Regions from separate parts of the Kitasatospora sp. NPDC049285 genome, predicted to be linked through region 1. Evidence: riboswitches for the same ligand, from Rfam matches in the RefSeq annotation. Region 1 holds a riboswitch; each other region holds the start of a gene.

Region 1 (4,473 bases):
GCGAGGGGGAGGCGGCGGAGGCGGCGGGGGTGGGGGGAGCCGCGGGCGGGGGCGTCCCGGTGGCGGTGGTGGTCGGCTCGCAGGCGGTCAGCGCCGCGGCGGCCAGGAGCAGGGTGGTGGCGAGGGTGGCTCGGTGCACGTTCGACGTCCCTGGGGCTGGGGGTCAGGTGGTTGGGACCGTAGTGGCGGTGGGGGAGTGGTGTGCGAGGTGTGGCCGGACTGTGACCGAGTGCCCGGTGGTGCCCGCGGACGGGGGCGGGCGGTTCGTGATCTGGCAGACTGGCCCGCGAGTTGACGGCCTGTCGGGGACAGGTCAGTGCTGAGGGGGCGGGATGCGTGGTCGGGGGACCGTGCTCGGCGGGCGCTACACGCTCGCCGAGCGGGTGGGCAGCGGCGGCACGGGCGAGGTCTGGCGCGCCGAGGACGGCGTGCTGAAGCGCCAGGTCGCGGTGAAGATCATGCAGCCGGGCCTGCCGGCCGAGCACAGCTTCACCGAGCGGTTCCGGCGCGAGGCGCGCGTGCTGGCCACCCTCAAGCACCCCGGAATCGTGCGCGTCTTCGACTACTCCGAGCCCGACGAGAGCGCCGCCGACGCCGACCGCGCCGACCAACCGGCGTACATCGTCATGGAGTTCATCGACGGCCGGCCGCTGCACCAGGTGCTGGCCGCGGAGGGCCCGCTGGTTCCCGCCCGGGCGCTCGGGCTGCTCGCGGAGGCGCTCGACGCGCTGAACGCCGCGCACCTGCAGGACATCGTCCACCGCGACCTGAAGCCGTCGAACCTGATGCTGCGCCGCGACGGCGGGCTGACGGTCACCGACTTCGGCATCGCCGCGGCGTCGGCCGGCACGAAGATCACCACCAGCAACTACATGGGCCGGCAGTGCCTCACCGACAACGGCACCGGGAAGCCCGCCACCATGCAGACCTGCACCCCGGGCAACACCTCCCAGCAGTGGTACGTGCCGCCGTCCGGATGAGCCGACCGCTCGAGGTTTCGAGGGACCGTCAAGTGGCCTGCCGCTGAAGGGAGTCAGGTCTCGATGCGGCGGCGGGTGCGGCGCGGGCTCTTGACGGCGGGCCGGGCCGGGGTGACACTCCGGGCGGGAATCCAAGCACCTTCGGGGGTCACGTGCGGCACACGGAGCGGTTCGTCGAGGGCGTGGCGCACGCCGTCCGCCTGCTCCCCGTGCTGACCTGCCGACTGCACATCGACCTGCTGCGGGTCTGCAGCAGCATGGCACGGCCGCCCCGCGACTGACGCATCGTCAGCTCCGGCCCGTCCACGTCGAGTTCCCTTCACCCAACCCTGCCCCGCCCCGCCGCGGCACGCCCCGTCCGCGTGCCCGCGCAGCCCTGTCCGGGAGACCCACATGCCCGTGCCGTTCCCCTCCGCCGTGCCCGCCTTCCGCAGCCGGATCGGCCGCGACGCCGACAGCGGCTACCCCGCCGTCCCGCACCGCTACCGGCTCCACCTGGTGCGCACCGACCCGCCCTGTCGGTGGCTCGCCGTCACCCACGCCCTGCTCGGCCTCGACGAGATCCTCCCCACCGACATCCTCCCGGACCTGCCCGACGCCCCCGACGGCGGCTACCGCGCGCTGCGGCCGCTGTACGAGGCCGGCGCGCACCGGCACCCCGGACCGGCCCGACCCCCGGCGCTCAGCGACGGCTGGACCGGACGCATCGTCAGCACCGACCCGTACGCCATCGCCTGCGACCTGGCGCGCCGCTTCGACCGGACCGGCGCCGACCTGCTGCCGGCCGGCACAGAGACCGCCGTCGCCGCGATCGACCGGCTGTCCGCCCGGGGCATCGAGTCGGCCGCCGGGCAGGCCGCCACCGCCGCCGACCCGGCCGTCCGCGCGGCGGCGCTGCGCACCCTGTTGCACAGTCTGGACACGGTCGAACGCCGGCTGGCCGAGGGCCGCGGGCTGCTCGACGGGCCGCTCACCCTGGCCGACGTCCGGCTCTGGGCAGCCTTGCACCAGCTGGACACCGTCCACCTCCGCGGCCTCGGGAGCGCCGCCGCGCAGCAGGTCGCCGACCACCCCCGTACCTGGGGCTACACCCGCGGACTGGCCGCCCACCCCGCCTTCGCCCGCCACGTCGACCCGCCCGCGGCGCTGCCCGACCCGGCGCCGCACCGCACCGCGGACGCCGACGTGCCGGTCCGGCTGGCGGGTTGACTGGGCATCAGCACGCGCGGCGGGGTGACGCAGACGACGCCGGATCCGATTGACGCCTTCAGAACGGCGTTCCTAGAATCACCACCGGCGAAGAGTGTCAGTCCCAAGGCCCCGGCCGACTGACCGGCAACCCCCACACTGCGGTGGGGTGCCCCGGGGATAAGCCAGGCGGCACGGCATCGTGCCGCAAGCGCAGGACGGTTTGCCCGGATCGGGCGGGGATGGAGAAGGCCGTGAGCCAGGGGGTAGCCGGGCGTCGCTCCGCCGACCTTCGGCTGGTGGCGCGGCTCGACATCGACCTGCTCCGGCGGGCCAGCTCCCTCTGTCGCTGACGGCGGCCGGCCGGCGGCCCTGACCTCGGGCCCCGGCCGGCCAGACGATTCCCGATCACGAACTCCGCGTGAGGAGGCGCGCCGTCCGGCCGAACTTCCGCGCGCCCTGTTTCAGGAGTACGGATGTCCATCGTCCCCACGCGGACCGCGCGTGACCTTCCGCGAGCACTGCCGGCCGGCCGGGAGGCCGAGTACCGGCAGCTGTCCGAAGCGCTCCACCGGTGCGAGACGGGCACCGGGTCCGTCATCGCGCTGCACGGATCGGTGGGCAGCGGCCGCAGCGAACTCCTCTACGCCTTCGCCGACGTGGCCGCCGACCGCGGCGCCACCGTGCTGCTGGGCACCGGATCGCCGCTGGAGCACGACTTCCCGCTGGGCCTGGCCCGGCAACTGCTGCAGAGCGCGCCGCTCGACCCGCAGGAGGCCGCCGCCGCCGAGATCCTCCTCGCCCAGGGCACCGCGGAGGCGGCCCGCCGCCACCAGCCCGCCGACGGACTGCAGCGCCGACTCGGCCAGCTCACCCTGGAGGGCCTGTTCGGCCTGGTCCGCGGCCTCACCGAGCGCGCCCCCGTGGTGATCGCGGTCGACGACCGGCAGGACGCCGACCCGCAGTCGCTGGAGTTCCTGCTCTACCTGGTCCGCCGCACCCGCAGCGCCGGTGTCCTGACCGTCCTCAGCTCGCGCGAGACCATGACGCCCCCGAACCCGTTCTTCGAGGTCGAACTCGCCCGGCAGCCGCACTACCGGCAGGTCCGGCTGGACGTCCTGCCGCCCGGCCCGACCGCCGCCCTGTTCCGCGACCGCTTCGGGCCCGCCGCAGCCGCCGCCGACGATGCGCACCGCCTCACCGGCGGCAACCCGCTGCTGCTGCACGCCCTGATGGACGACCACCAGCGAGCCGGAGCACCGGCCGAGCTCGCCGTCGGCGAGGGCTACCGCCGCGGCCTGATGCACTGCCTGCACCGCATCGACCCGCTGGCGCTGCGCTACGCCCGCGGCGTGGCCGTCCTCGGCCCGGCCGCCACCCCCGCGCTCCTCGCCGACCTGCTGCTGCTGCCCGCCGAGGCCCTCCCGCGGGCGCTCTACCTGCTGCACGCCGCCGGGCTGTTCCAGGACGGCGGCTTCCGCCACCCGAGCGCGGCGGGCGACCTGCTCGCCGCGATGCGCCCCGAGGACCAGGCGGCGCTGCACGAGCGGGCCGCCCGCCTGCTGCGCGACGCCGGCGTCGAACCGGCCGCCGTCGACACCCACCTCCGGGTCGCCGAAGGCCACCGGCGTCCCCCGTGGGCCGTCCCGCAGCCGTCCGTCCCGCAGCCGTCGGCGTCGCAGCCGTCCACCGGGCACGCGTCGGACGGGTCGGCCCGGCCCGATCCGGACGCCGGGCGGGCCGTGCACCTCGCGAGCGCCCCGCCGAAGGGGTCCGCCGCGCCCGCCGCCCCGGAGGAGCCGAGGCGTACCGGCGGGTCCGCGGCGGTGGTCGTCGGAACCGACGCCAAGACGGTGGCCTTCCGCTGCGTGCCGTCGCTGCCGGGCACCGAGGTGCTCGGCGAGGACGGAACCGGGCGGCGGCTCAAGGAGATCCGGCACCTGTTCTGGCAGGGGCGGCCCGAACAGGGGCTCGCCGAGCTGGAGCGGTTCGAGGCCGAACCCGGGCGCGCCGGCGCGGGCGAGAACCTGCGCACCTGGCTGCGGTACTGGTACCCGACGTTGCAGCCGGCCGCCGCACCCGGGCCGGACGACCCGGCCGGCGGGATGCGGCTGCTGACCGCGCTGCTCCAGGGCACCACCGGCCCGGAGCAGGCGGTGGTCCGGGCCGAGGCCGTGCTGCGCGACGCCCGCCCGGGCGGGCGCGACAACGAGGCGCTCACCACCGCACTGACCGTGCTGCTCTACGCCGACCGGGCCGACCGGGCGGTGCGCTGGTGCGGCACGCTCGCCGAACGGGCGGCCAC
Region 2 (4,473 bases), on a different contig from region 1:
GCAGGCCGTCGCGGTGTCGACGAGTCGCGAGCCGGCCGCCTGGGTGTCACCGGCGGTGGCGACGAAGGCCAGCACGGTGACGGTGACGGCGGCGGTCTGCAGCGCGAAGTGCCGCAGCGCGAGGGGGGTGAGCGCGCCGGCGAGGGTCGCGGCGGCGATCGGCACCCACCGTGCGGCGTCCCCGTGCCCGGCGACCCAGCCGCCGGCCGCGGTCGCGCCCGCCAGCAGCAGCACGCCCAGCGCGGTGCCGGCGAAGCGGTTGACGGTCCGTGAGAACAGCGGCCCGTAGTCCGGCTTGACCAGGAACGCGGCGGTGACGGGCAGCCAGTACCAGTGGTCCGCGCGCAGCAGGTGCGCGACGGCGGCGCTGGCCGCGACGCACGCCGCCACCCGCACCCCGTACTCCCGCCCGGCCGGGCCGCTCGCCCGGGACCCGCGCAGCCGCACCGGCCCACCCGTCGCCCCCGCCTCGCCCGTCCGGAGTCGGAGCGCGGTGCGCCGTCCGGCACCGGGTCGGGTGGCGAAGGCGACGCCCGCGGCCAGGACCGCCCGGTCGAAGGCGAGGCGGGCCGGGGTGCCGGGGGCGGGGGCGGGCAGCGGGCCGGGCGGGCCGTCGTCGCGGACGGCGGCGGCGAGGCGGCGCGGGCCGACGCTGATCCGGGCGGGCAGCGGTGCGGCCTCCCACAGCAGGGCGACGCCGGCCTCGCACAGGGCGGACGCGGCGGCGGCGCGGGCCGCGAGCCGGTCGTCCGCGCCGGTGTGCCGCAGCCGCACCAGCAGGCGCAGCCGCAGCGCCTCGTCGGCGCGGTCGAGGGCCGCGGTGAGCCGCCGCCGGGCCGGTTCGGCGGCGGGGGTGCCGACGGCGTCGAGCGCGTCGGCCAGCGCGTCGAACACGGCGGCCACCAGCAGGCGTTCGCCGTGGCGCGGACCGGTGGGCCCGCCGCGCCGCGGGTGCAGGAGGCGCAGCAGCAGGATCCAGCCGGCGCCGGCCAGGTAGCAGGCCGCCTTCACCGGACCCGGCATGGCGAGCGGCATGCCGCCGCCGACGGCGGTGAGCACCAGCAGTTGGACCGCGGCGGCCGAGCTGACCGGGCCGCGGACGCTGATCGCCCCGGAGACCAGGCCGACGACGGCCAGCAGCGCCACGGCCGGCCACCCGTCGGCGCGGCCGAGCAGCAGCCCGGCGGCGCCGGCCAGCGCGGGCAGCCCGATGTGCGGGAGCCCGGTGCGCCGGGTGCCGGGGCGGTCGTTGATGGAGGCGAACATGGCGCCGAGTCCGGCGAGCACGCCCGCGCCGTGCCGGTCGGTGGCGACGCCGAGCGCGAGCAGCGGCCCGGAGCCGAGCGTGCCGCGGGCCATCGCCGCCCAGGGGATCGGGCCCGGCTGACGGCGTGTGACGTGGGCGAGCCAGGCGGGTGGCGGGGCGGCGGCCGGACGGTGCACGGTCCTCCTGAGGCCGGGGATGTCGTCGGCCACCACAGTAGGCGGGCGATGCGACGGGACCGCTGCGCCCTCGTTACGGGGCCGTGTCGGCTTACCGGCGGCGCCCGGTCGCACCCACCGGGCCCGGCCGACGGCCCGTCAGGCGGGCCCGTCCGGTGGGTGTCCGACGGGATTGTGCCGGACGCCGGTGGCGGGTTACGGTGCAGCCAGGTCATGAGTGTCAGCGACGAGCCCTGGCTTGCTGACCGGCAACCCTCCCGCGCGGCGGGGTGCTCCAGGTGACGACCCGGCGGTGCCGAGAACGGTGCCGCAAGCGCGAGCTCGAAGCGGTGCGAACCGGTCGGGACGGAGGTGGCGGCGGTGCGGGAGATGTCCAGGCCCATGGCGGTCGTCACCGTGAAGGCCCGCTGCCGGGTCACCACGACGTACGCGCGGCTGCACATCGATCTGCAGCGCGTGTCCACCGCGCTGTGTCCGGCGACGCCGCACGCCGTCGCGCGTCGCGGCACGCCGTACCGCGCCGCCTGACGCCGCGTCACCCGGCCCCGCGCCGCCCTACGCCTGTCGTCTGACCCCGCGTCACCGTGTCCGCCACTTCCGCGCCGGCCCGTGGCCGGCGTCCGTGCGCGCGGTGTGACGCACCCTCGACGTCCCTTCCCCCCGAACCGGAGGCGGTCCCGCCATGCCCGATTCCCCCGTACCCCTGCACCTGGCCGTCGCGCTGGACGGCGCCGGCTGGCACCCCGCCGCGTGGCGCGAACCCGGTGCCAGGACCGAGGAGTTGTTCACCGCCCGGTACTGGGCCGACCTGGTCGCCGAGGCCGAGCGCGGCCTGCTGGACCTGGTCACCCTCGAGGACGCGTTGAGTCTGCAGTCCACCCACCCGTTCGAGCCGGACCGGCGGACCGACCAGGTGCGGGGCCGGCTGGACGCGGTGCTGATCGCCTCCCGCGTCGCACCGCTGACCCGGCACGTCGGGCTGGTGCCGACCGCGGTGGTCACCCACACCGAGCCGTTCCACCTGTCCAAGGCGGTCGCGACGCTCGACCACGTCAGCGGGGGCCGGGCGGGTGTCCGGGTGAAGGTGTCCGGGCGTTCCGACGAGGCCGCGCACTTCGGCCGCCGGCCCGCGCCGGGCCTGCGGCTGGAGGAGTTGGACTCGCCGGCCGGCCTGGCCGCCCTGCGGGAGTCCTTCGGCGAGGCGGAGGACTACGTGGAGGTGCTGCGGCGCCTGTGGGACAGCTGGGAGGACGACGCGGAGATCCGCGACGTCGCGAGCGGCCGGTTCGTCGACCGCGCGAAGCTCCACTACATCGACTTCGAGGGCAGCCGGTTCAGCGTGCGGGGGCCCTCCATCACGCCGCGTCCGCCGCAGGGCCAGCCGCTCGTCGCGGCGTTGGCGCACCGGGGCGAGCCGTACCGGCTGGCCGGCCGCTCGGCGGACCTGGCGTTCGTCACGCCCGCCGACGCGGCGGACGCCCGCGCGATCGTCGCGGAGATCCGCACCGCGCAGGCCGCCGCGGGGCGCGCCGAGGAGACGGTGCACGTCTTCGGCGACCTGGTGGTCTTCCTCGATCCGGAGCCGGGCGCCGCCGCCGACCGCCTGGCGCGGCTGGACGAGCGCGCGGGCGAGGCGTACGGCAGCGACGCCCGGATCTTCGCCGGCACGCCCGCCGCCCTCGCCGACCTGCTGCGGGAGTGGCAGCAGGCCGGGCTGACCGGGTTCCGGCTGCGGCCCGGCACGCTCCCGCACGACCTGGAGCAGATCACCCGCGCCCTGGTGCCGGAGCTCCAGCGCCGCGGGCTGTTCCGCACCGCCTACGAGGCGTCGACCCTGCGCGGGCTGCTCGGCCTGCCCCGCCCCGCCAACCGCTACGCCGCGCCCGCCGCCGGCGCCCTCGTCTGAGCCGGAAGGACCGCACCGCCATGAGCAAGCCCGTCAAGCAGATCCACCTCGCCGCGCACTTCCCCGGCGTCAACAACACCACCGTGTGGAGCGATCCGGCGGCCGGCAGCCAGATCGACTTCTCCTCCTTCGTCCACTTCGCGCGGACGGCGGAGCGCGCCAGGTTCGACTTCCTCTTCCTCGCCGAGGGCCTGCGGCTGCGCGAGCAGAACGGCGAGATCTACGACCTGGACGTGGTCGGGCGGCCCGACACCTTCACCGTGCTGGCCGCGCTGGCCGCCGTCACCGACCGGCTCGGCCTGGCCGGGACGATCAACTCCACCTTCAACGAACCGTACGAGGTGGCACGGCAGTTCGCCTCGCTGGACCACCTGTCGGCGGGTCGCGCCGCGTGGAACGTGGTGACCTCCTGGGACGCCTTCACCGGCGAGAACTTCCGGCGCGGCGGCTTCCTCGCCCAGGAGGACCGCTACGAGCGGGCGCGCCAGTTCCTCACCGCGGCCGGGGTGCTGTTCGACTCCTGGCGCGGCGACGAGATCGTCGCGGACCGGGCGTCCGGCGTCTTCCTGGGCGAGCCGGACCCGGGCCGGTTCGCCCACCGCGTCAGCCAGTTCGACATCTCCGGGCGGTTCGACGTGCCGCGCAGCCCGCAGGGGCGCCCCGTCGTCTTCCAGGCCGGCGACTCCGAGGAGGGCCGGGAGTTCGCCGCGTCGGCGGCCGACGCCATCTTCTCCCGGCACGGCACCCTGGAGGCGGGCCGGGCGTTCTACACCGACGTCAAGGACCGGCTGGCGAAGTACGGCCGCGAGCGGGACGATCTGAAGATCCTGCCCGGGGTGACCTTCGTGCTCGGCGACAGCGACGCCGACGCCCGGGAGAAGGCCGAGCTGATCCGCCGTCAGCAGGTCAGCGGGCAGACCGCCCTCCGCACGCTGGAGCAGGTCTGGAACCGCGACCTGAGCGCCTACGACCCGGACGGCCCGCTGCCGGACGTCGACCCGCTGCCCGGCGAGCACACCGTCGTCCAGGGCCGGGCGGCGGTGCGCGCCCACCGGGACCCGTTCGCGGTCGCCGCCGAGTGGCGGGCGCTCGCCGAGGCGAAGCGGCTGTCCATCCGCGAACTG
Region 3 (4,473 bases), on a different contig from region 1:
CCCCGCCGGGCGGATAGCCGCAGGTGTGCGGCGCATTTCCGCGGGGACCACGCCCGGCCGCCGCCGGCCACCGGAAATCGGAATTCCGGGCCGACGGCGGCGGGGCGGAAAGTGACGCGGCCTCAGCAGCCGCCGGCCACCGCCGGGATGATCGACACCGAGGAGCCGTCCTTGATCTCGGTCTCCAGGCCCTCGGCGAAGCGCACGTCGTCGTCGTTCACGTAGACGTTGACGAAGCGGCGCAGCTTGCCGGTGTCGTCCAGGATGCGGGCGGAGATGCCGGTGTGGTTGGCCTCCAGGTCCGCGATGACGGCGGCCAGGGTGGCGCCCTCGGCGGTCACCTCGGCGGCGCCGCCGGTGTAGGTGCGCAGGATGGTCGGGATGCGGACGGTGGCGCTCATGGCGGTGGCTCCTCGGGGGGCTGGGGGGATGGGCCGGGGGATCAGGCGGAGGCGAGGCCGGCGGCGCGGAAGGACTCCAGCGTCGGGCGGATCACGGCGGTCATGCCGGCGTCGGAGACCGCGTCGAGGGTCTTCAGGCCGTCGCCGGTGTTGATCGCGACGGTCTCCTTGGACGGGTCGAGCTGACCGGTCTCGACCAGCTTCTTCAGCACGCCGACGGTCACGCCGCCCGCGGTCTCGGCGAAGATGCCCTCGGTGCGGGCCAGCAGCTTGATCGCCTCGACCACCTGCGCGTCGGTGACGTCCTCGACCGCGCCGCCGGTGCGGCGGGCGATGTCGAGCACGTACGGGCCGTCGGCCGGGTTGCCGATCGCCAGCGACTTGGCGATGGTGTCCGGCTTGACCGGCTTGATCACGTCGCGGCCGGCCTTGAACGCGGCCGACACCGGGGAGCAGCCCTCGGCCTGGGCGCCGAAGATCCTGTACGGCCGGTCCTCGACCAGGCCGAGCTTGATCAGCTCCTGCAGGCCCTTGTCGATCTTGGTGAGCTGGGAGCCGGAGGCGATCGGGATGACGATCTGCTCGGGCAGCCGCCAGCCGAGCTGCTCGCAGATCTCGAAGGCCAGGGTCTTGGAGCCCTCGCCGTAGTACGGGCGGAGGTTGACGTTGACGAAGCCCCAGCCCTCGCCGGCCGAGTCGCCGATCAGCTCGGAGCAGAACCGGTTCACGTCGTCGTAGTTGCCCTCAATGCCGACCAGCTCGCCGCCGTAGATGCCGGCCATCACGACCTTGCCCTGCTCCAGGTCGCGCGGGATGAACACGCAGGACTTGAAGCCGGCCCGGGCGGCCGCGGCGCCCACCGCGCCGGCCAGGTTGCCGGTGGAGGAGCAGGACAGCGTGGTGAAGTCGAAGGCCCGGGCGGCCTCGATCGCGCAGGCCACCACCCGGTCCTTGAAGGAGTGGGTGGGGTTGCCGGAGTCGTCCTTGATGTGCAGCTGCGCGGTGAAGCCCAGCTCGCGGCCGAGGTTGTCGGCCTTGACCAGCGGGGTCCAACCCGGGTTCAGGTTGGGCTTGTCCGCGACGTCCGCGGGCACCGGCAGCAGCGGGGCGTAGCGCCAGATCGACGCCGGGCCGGCCTCGATCCGCTTGCGCAGCTCCTCGGCGTCGTAGCCGTCGTAGGCGTAGGCGATCTCCAGCGGCCCGAAGCACTCCAGGCAGGCGAAGCTCGGGCCGAGCGGGAAGCGGGTGCCGCACTCGCGACAGGACAGCGCGACGGCGGGGCCGAGGTCGACAGTGGGTGCGGAAGTGTCAGAAGCCATGGTGGCGAGGCCCTTTCTCCTCATCTTCCCCGGATCGCGGTCGCGTCCGGGACGGAATTGGCACCTGTCCCGCCGGCCTCGAAACGGCCGTACGGGAGGGTTGCCGGGACTTCAACGGGCCGTTCCCTCAGTCCCTCTGGATGAGCTCTGTGAAGTTGTGGTCTTACGCTGCGGACGACCCCGGCGTGCGAAGGTCGGAACGCAGTACGAAGACTGTATCCGAAGGCCCGCACTGCGGACCCACACCGTCCGATACCCGAGACGATGCGAGACAGGGAGCGAGATCTTGGCCGAGCAGCCCGTGCCCGGGGTACTGCCGGAGGTGGCCGAGTGGCTGCGCCGCCGCTCGTGGACCGCGGCCGACCGGCCGCTCGACCGGCTCCTCGCCGCCAAGCGCGCCGCCGGGCCGGCCGGAACCGTCAGCGTGGTGCTGCCCGCGCTGGACGAGGAGCCCACGGTCGGCGAGATCGTCACCGCGATCCGCACCGAGCTGATGGAACGCGTGCCGCTGGTCGACGAGTTGCTGGTGGTCGACTCCGGCTCGGTGGACGGCACCGCCGCCGCGGCGGCCGCCGCCGGCGCCAGGGTGGTGCACCGCGACGCGATCCTCCCCCGGCTGCCCGCCGAGCCCGGCAAGGGCGAGGTGCTGTGGCGCTCGCTTATGGTCACCCGCGGCGCGATCGTCTGCTTCGTCGACGCCGACCTGCGCGAGTTCGACCCCGCCTTCGTCTCCGGCATCGTCGGCCCGCTGCTCACCGACCCCGACATCCACCTGGTCAAGGCCATGTACGACCGCCCGCTGGAGGTGTCGATGAGCGGCTCCGCCGCGGGCGGCGTCGCGATCGTCCCGGCGGGCGGCGGCCGGGTCACCGAACTGGTCGCCCGCCCGCTGCTCAACCTGCACTGGCCGCACCTGGCGGGCTTCGTCCAACCGCTCGGCGGCGAGTACGCGGCCCGCCGCACGCTGCTGGAGCGGCTGCCCTTCCCGACCGGCTACGGCGTCGAACTCGGCCTGCTGGTCGACGCGTTGGAGCTGGTCGGGCTGGACGCGCTGGCCCAGGTCGACGTCGGCATCCGGCACCACCGCCACCAGGACGGCCAGGCCCTCGGCCGGATGGCCGCCACCATCTACCGCACCGCGCTGGAACGCCTCGACCGCACCCACCGCCTCAAGGCCGATCCGGACCTGCTCCGCCCCCTGCTCACCCAGTACACCCGCACCGCCACCGGCTTCGCCCCCACCACCCATCCCGTCCCGGCCACCGAACGGCCCCCGATGACCGCCATCCCGGAGTACCGGGACCGCTGAACGCCGGACCCGCGGCGCCGGGTCCGCCCCCGACTGTTCACCCCCGCCCGTCGTGCCGAGTGGTTTGGTCACGGGGTCGCACGGCAAGGTTGGCTGTATGGCCGATCACGCGTCCGAACGCCCCACGCAGTCCGGAGCCGCCCCGATCCTGGTGGCCTCCAACCGCGGTCCGGTGTCCTTCAGCAGCGGGGACGACGGCACGCTGACCCTCCGCAGAGGCGGTGGCGGCCTGGTCTCCGGGCTGTCCGCGATCGACGACCCGTCCGCGGTCTGGGTCTGCGCCGCGCTCTCCGAAGCCGACCGCACCGCCGCCCGGCAGGCCCCCGACGGCCGCCTCGACCTGGCCGGACACGACGTCGGCGGACAGGCCGTCCGGATGCTGGACATCGACCCCGGCACCTTCGCCCGCGCCTACAACGGCGTCGCCAACTCCACCCTGTGGTTCGTCCACCACCTGCTGTACGACACCCCGACCAGCCCGTCCTTCGACGACCGGTTCCGCCGCGAATGGGACTCCTACCGGGCCTACAACACCGCCTTCGCCGAGGCGCTGGCCGCCGAGGCCGCCCCCGGCGCGGCCGTCCTGGTGCAGGACTACCACCTCTCGCTGGCCCCCGCGCTGCTCCGCGAGCTCCGACCCGACCTGCGGATCGGCCACTTCTCGCACACCCCCTGGGCCCCGCCCGAGTACTACCGGATGCTCCCCGACGACGTCGCCGCCGCCGTCCTGGCGGGCATCCTCGGCGCCGACCGGGCCGGCTTCCTCACCCGCCGCTGGGCGCTCGCCTTCGCCGACTGCTGCGAGGCCGTCCTCGGCGCGAGCGTGGACCGCGAGGCGCTGGCCGTCACCTACCACGGCCGCACCACCCGGCTCGGCGTCCACGGCCTCGGCGCCGACGCCGACTTCCTGCGCGAGCGCGCCCACCGGCCCGACGTGGACGCCCGGCTCGCCGCCCTGCGCGAGGCGGTCGGCGACCGCCGCACCATCGTCCGGGTCGACCGCACCGAGCTCAGCAAGAACATCGTCCGCGGCCTGCTCGCCTACCGGCACCTGCTGCGCACCCGCCCCGAGTGGCAGGGCCGGGTGGTGCACATCGCCTTCGCCTACCCCTCGCGGCACGACCTGCCCGAGTACCGCGAGTACACCGCCGCGGTGCAGCGGGTCGCCCAGGAGATCAACGACGAGTTCGGCACCACCGAGTGGCAGCCGCTCATCCTGCACGTCAACGACGACTTCCCGCGCTCGCTGGCCGCCTACCGGATCGCCGACGTGGCCCTGGTCAACCCGATCCGCGACGGCATGAACCTGGTCGCCAAGGAGGTCCCCGTGGTCTCCGACGACGGCTGCGCCCTGGTCCTCTCCCGGGAGGCCGGCGCCTACGCGGAACTCGCCGACGACGCGATCACCGTCAACCCCTACGACGTCATCGCCACCGCCGACGCC

Evidence for each region. A riboswitch is a leader RNA that binds a small molecule or an ion and turns the genes downstream of it on or off. The one in region 1 is predicted to bind S-adenosylmethionine.
Region 2: linked by a shared signal. The riboswitch ahead of AB0K51_RS21670 (putative leader peptide) and the one ahead of AB0K51_RS25740 (AAA family ATPase) in region 1 are both predicted to bind S-adenosylmethionine.
Region 3: linked by a shared signal. The riboswitch ahead of thrC (threonine synthase) and the one ahead of AB0K51_RS25740 (AAA family ATPase) in region 1 are both predicted to bind S-adenosylmethionine.

What each region holds. Positions count from the first base shown of each region.
Region 1 is NZ_JBFAQR010000048.1:47,886-52,358, forward strand. Features, by position in the region: gene AB0K51_RS25720 (PASTA domain-containing protein) at 1-139, opposite strand, end outside; gene AB0K51_RS25725 (protein kinase) at 333-980, shown strand; gene AB0K51_RS25730 (hypothetical protein) at 1,133-1,261, shown strand; gene AB0K51_RS25735 (glutathione S-transferase C-terminal domain-containing protein) at 1,374-2,189, shown strand; SAM riboswitch class IV at 2,276-2,388, shown strand; gene AB0K51_RS25740 (AAA family ATPase) at 2,645-4,473, shown strand, end outside.
Region 2 is NZ_JBFAQR010000034.1:39,945-44,417, forward strand. Features, by position in the region: gene AB0K51_RS21665 (FUSC family protein) at 1-1,443, opposite strand, end outside; SAM riboswitch class IV at 1,653-1,765, shown strand; gene AB0K51_RS21670 (putative leader peptide) at 1,825-1,971, shown strand; gene AB0K51_RS21675 (LLM class flavin-dependent oxidoreductase) at 2,126-3,349, shown strand; gene AB0K51_RS21680 (NtaA/DmoA family FMN-dependent monooxygenase) at 3,370-4,473, shown strand, end outside.
Region 3 is NZ_JBFAQR010000035.1:17,691-22,163, reverse strand. Features, by position in the region: gene AB0K51_RS21860 (MoaD/ThiS family protein) at 123-401, opposite strand; gene thrC (threonine synthase) at 443-1,720, opposite strand; SAM riboswitch class I at 1,738-1,867, opposite strand; gene AB0K51_RS21850 (glucosyl-3-phosphoglycerate synthase) at 2,007-3,029, shown strand; gene AB0K51_RS21845 (trehalose-6-phosphate synthase) at 3,127-4,473, shown strand, end outside.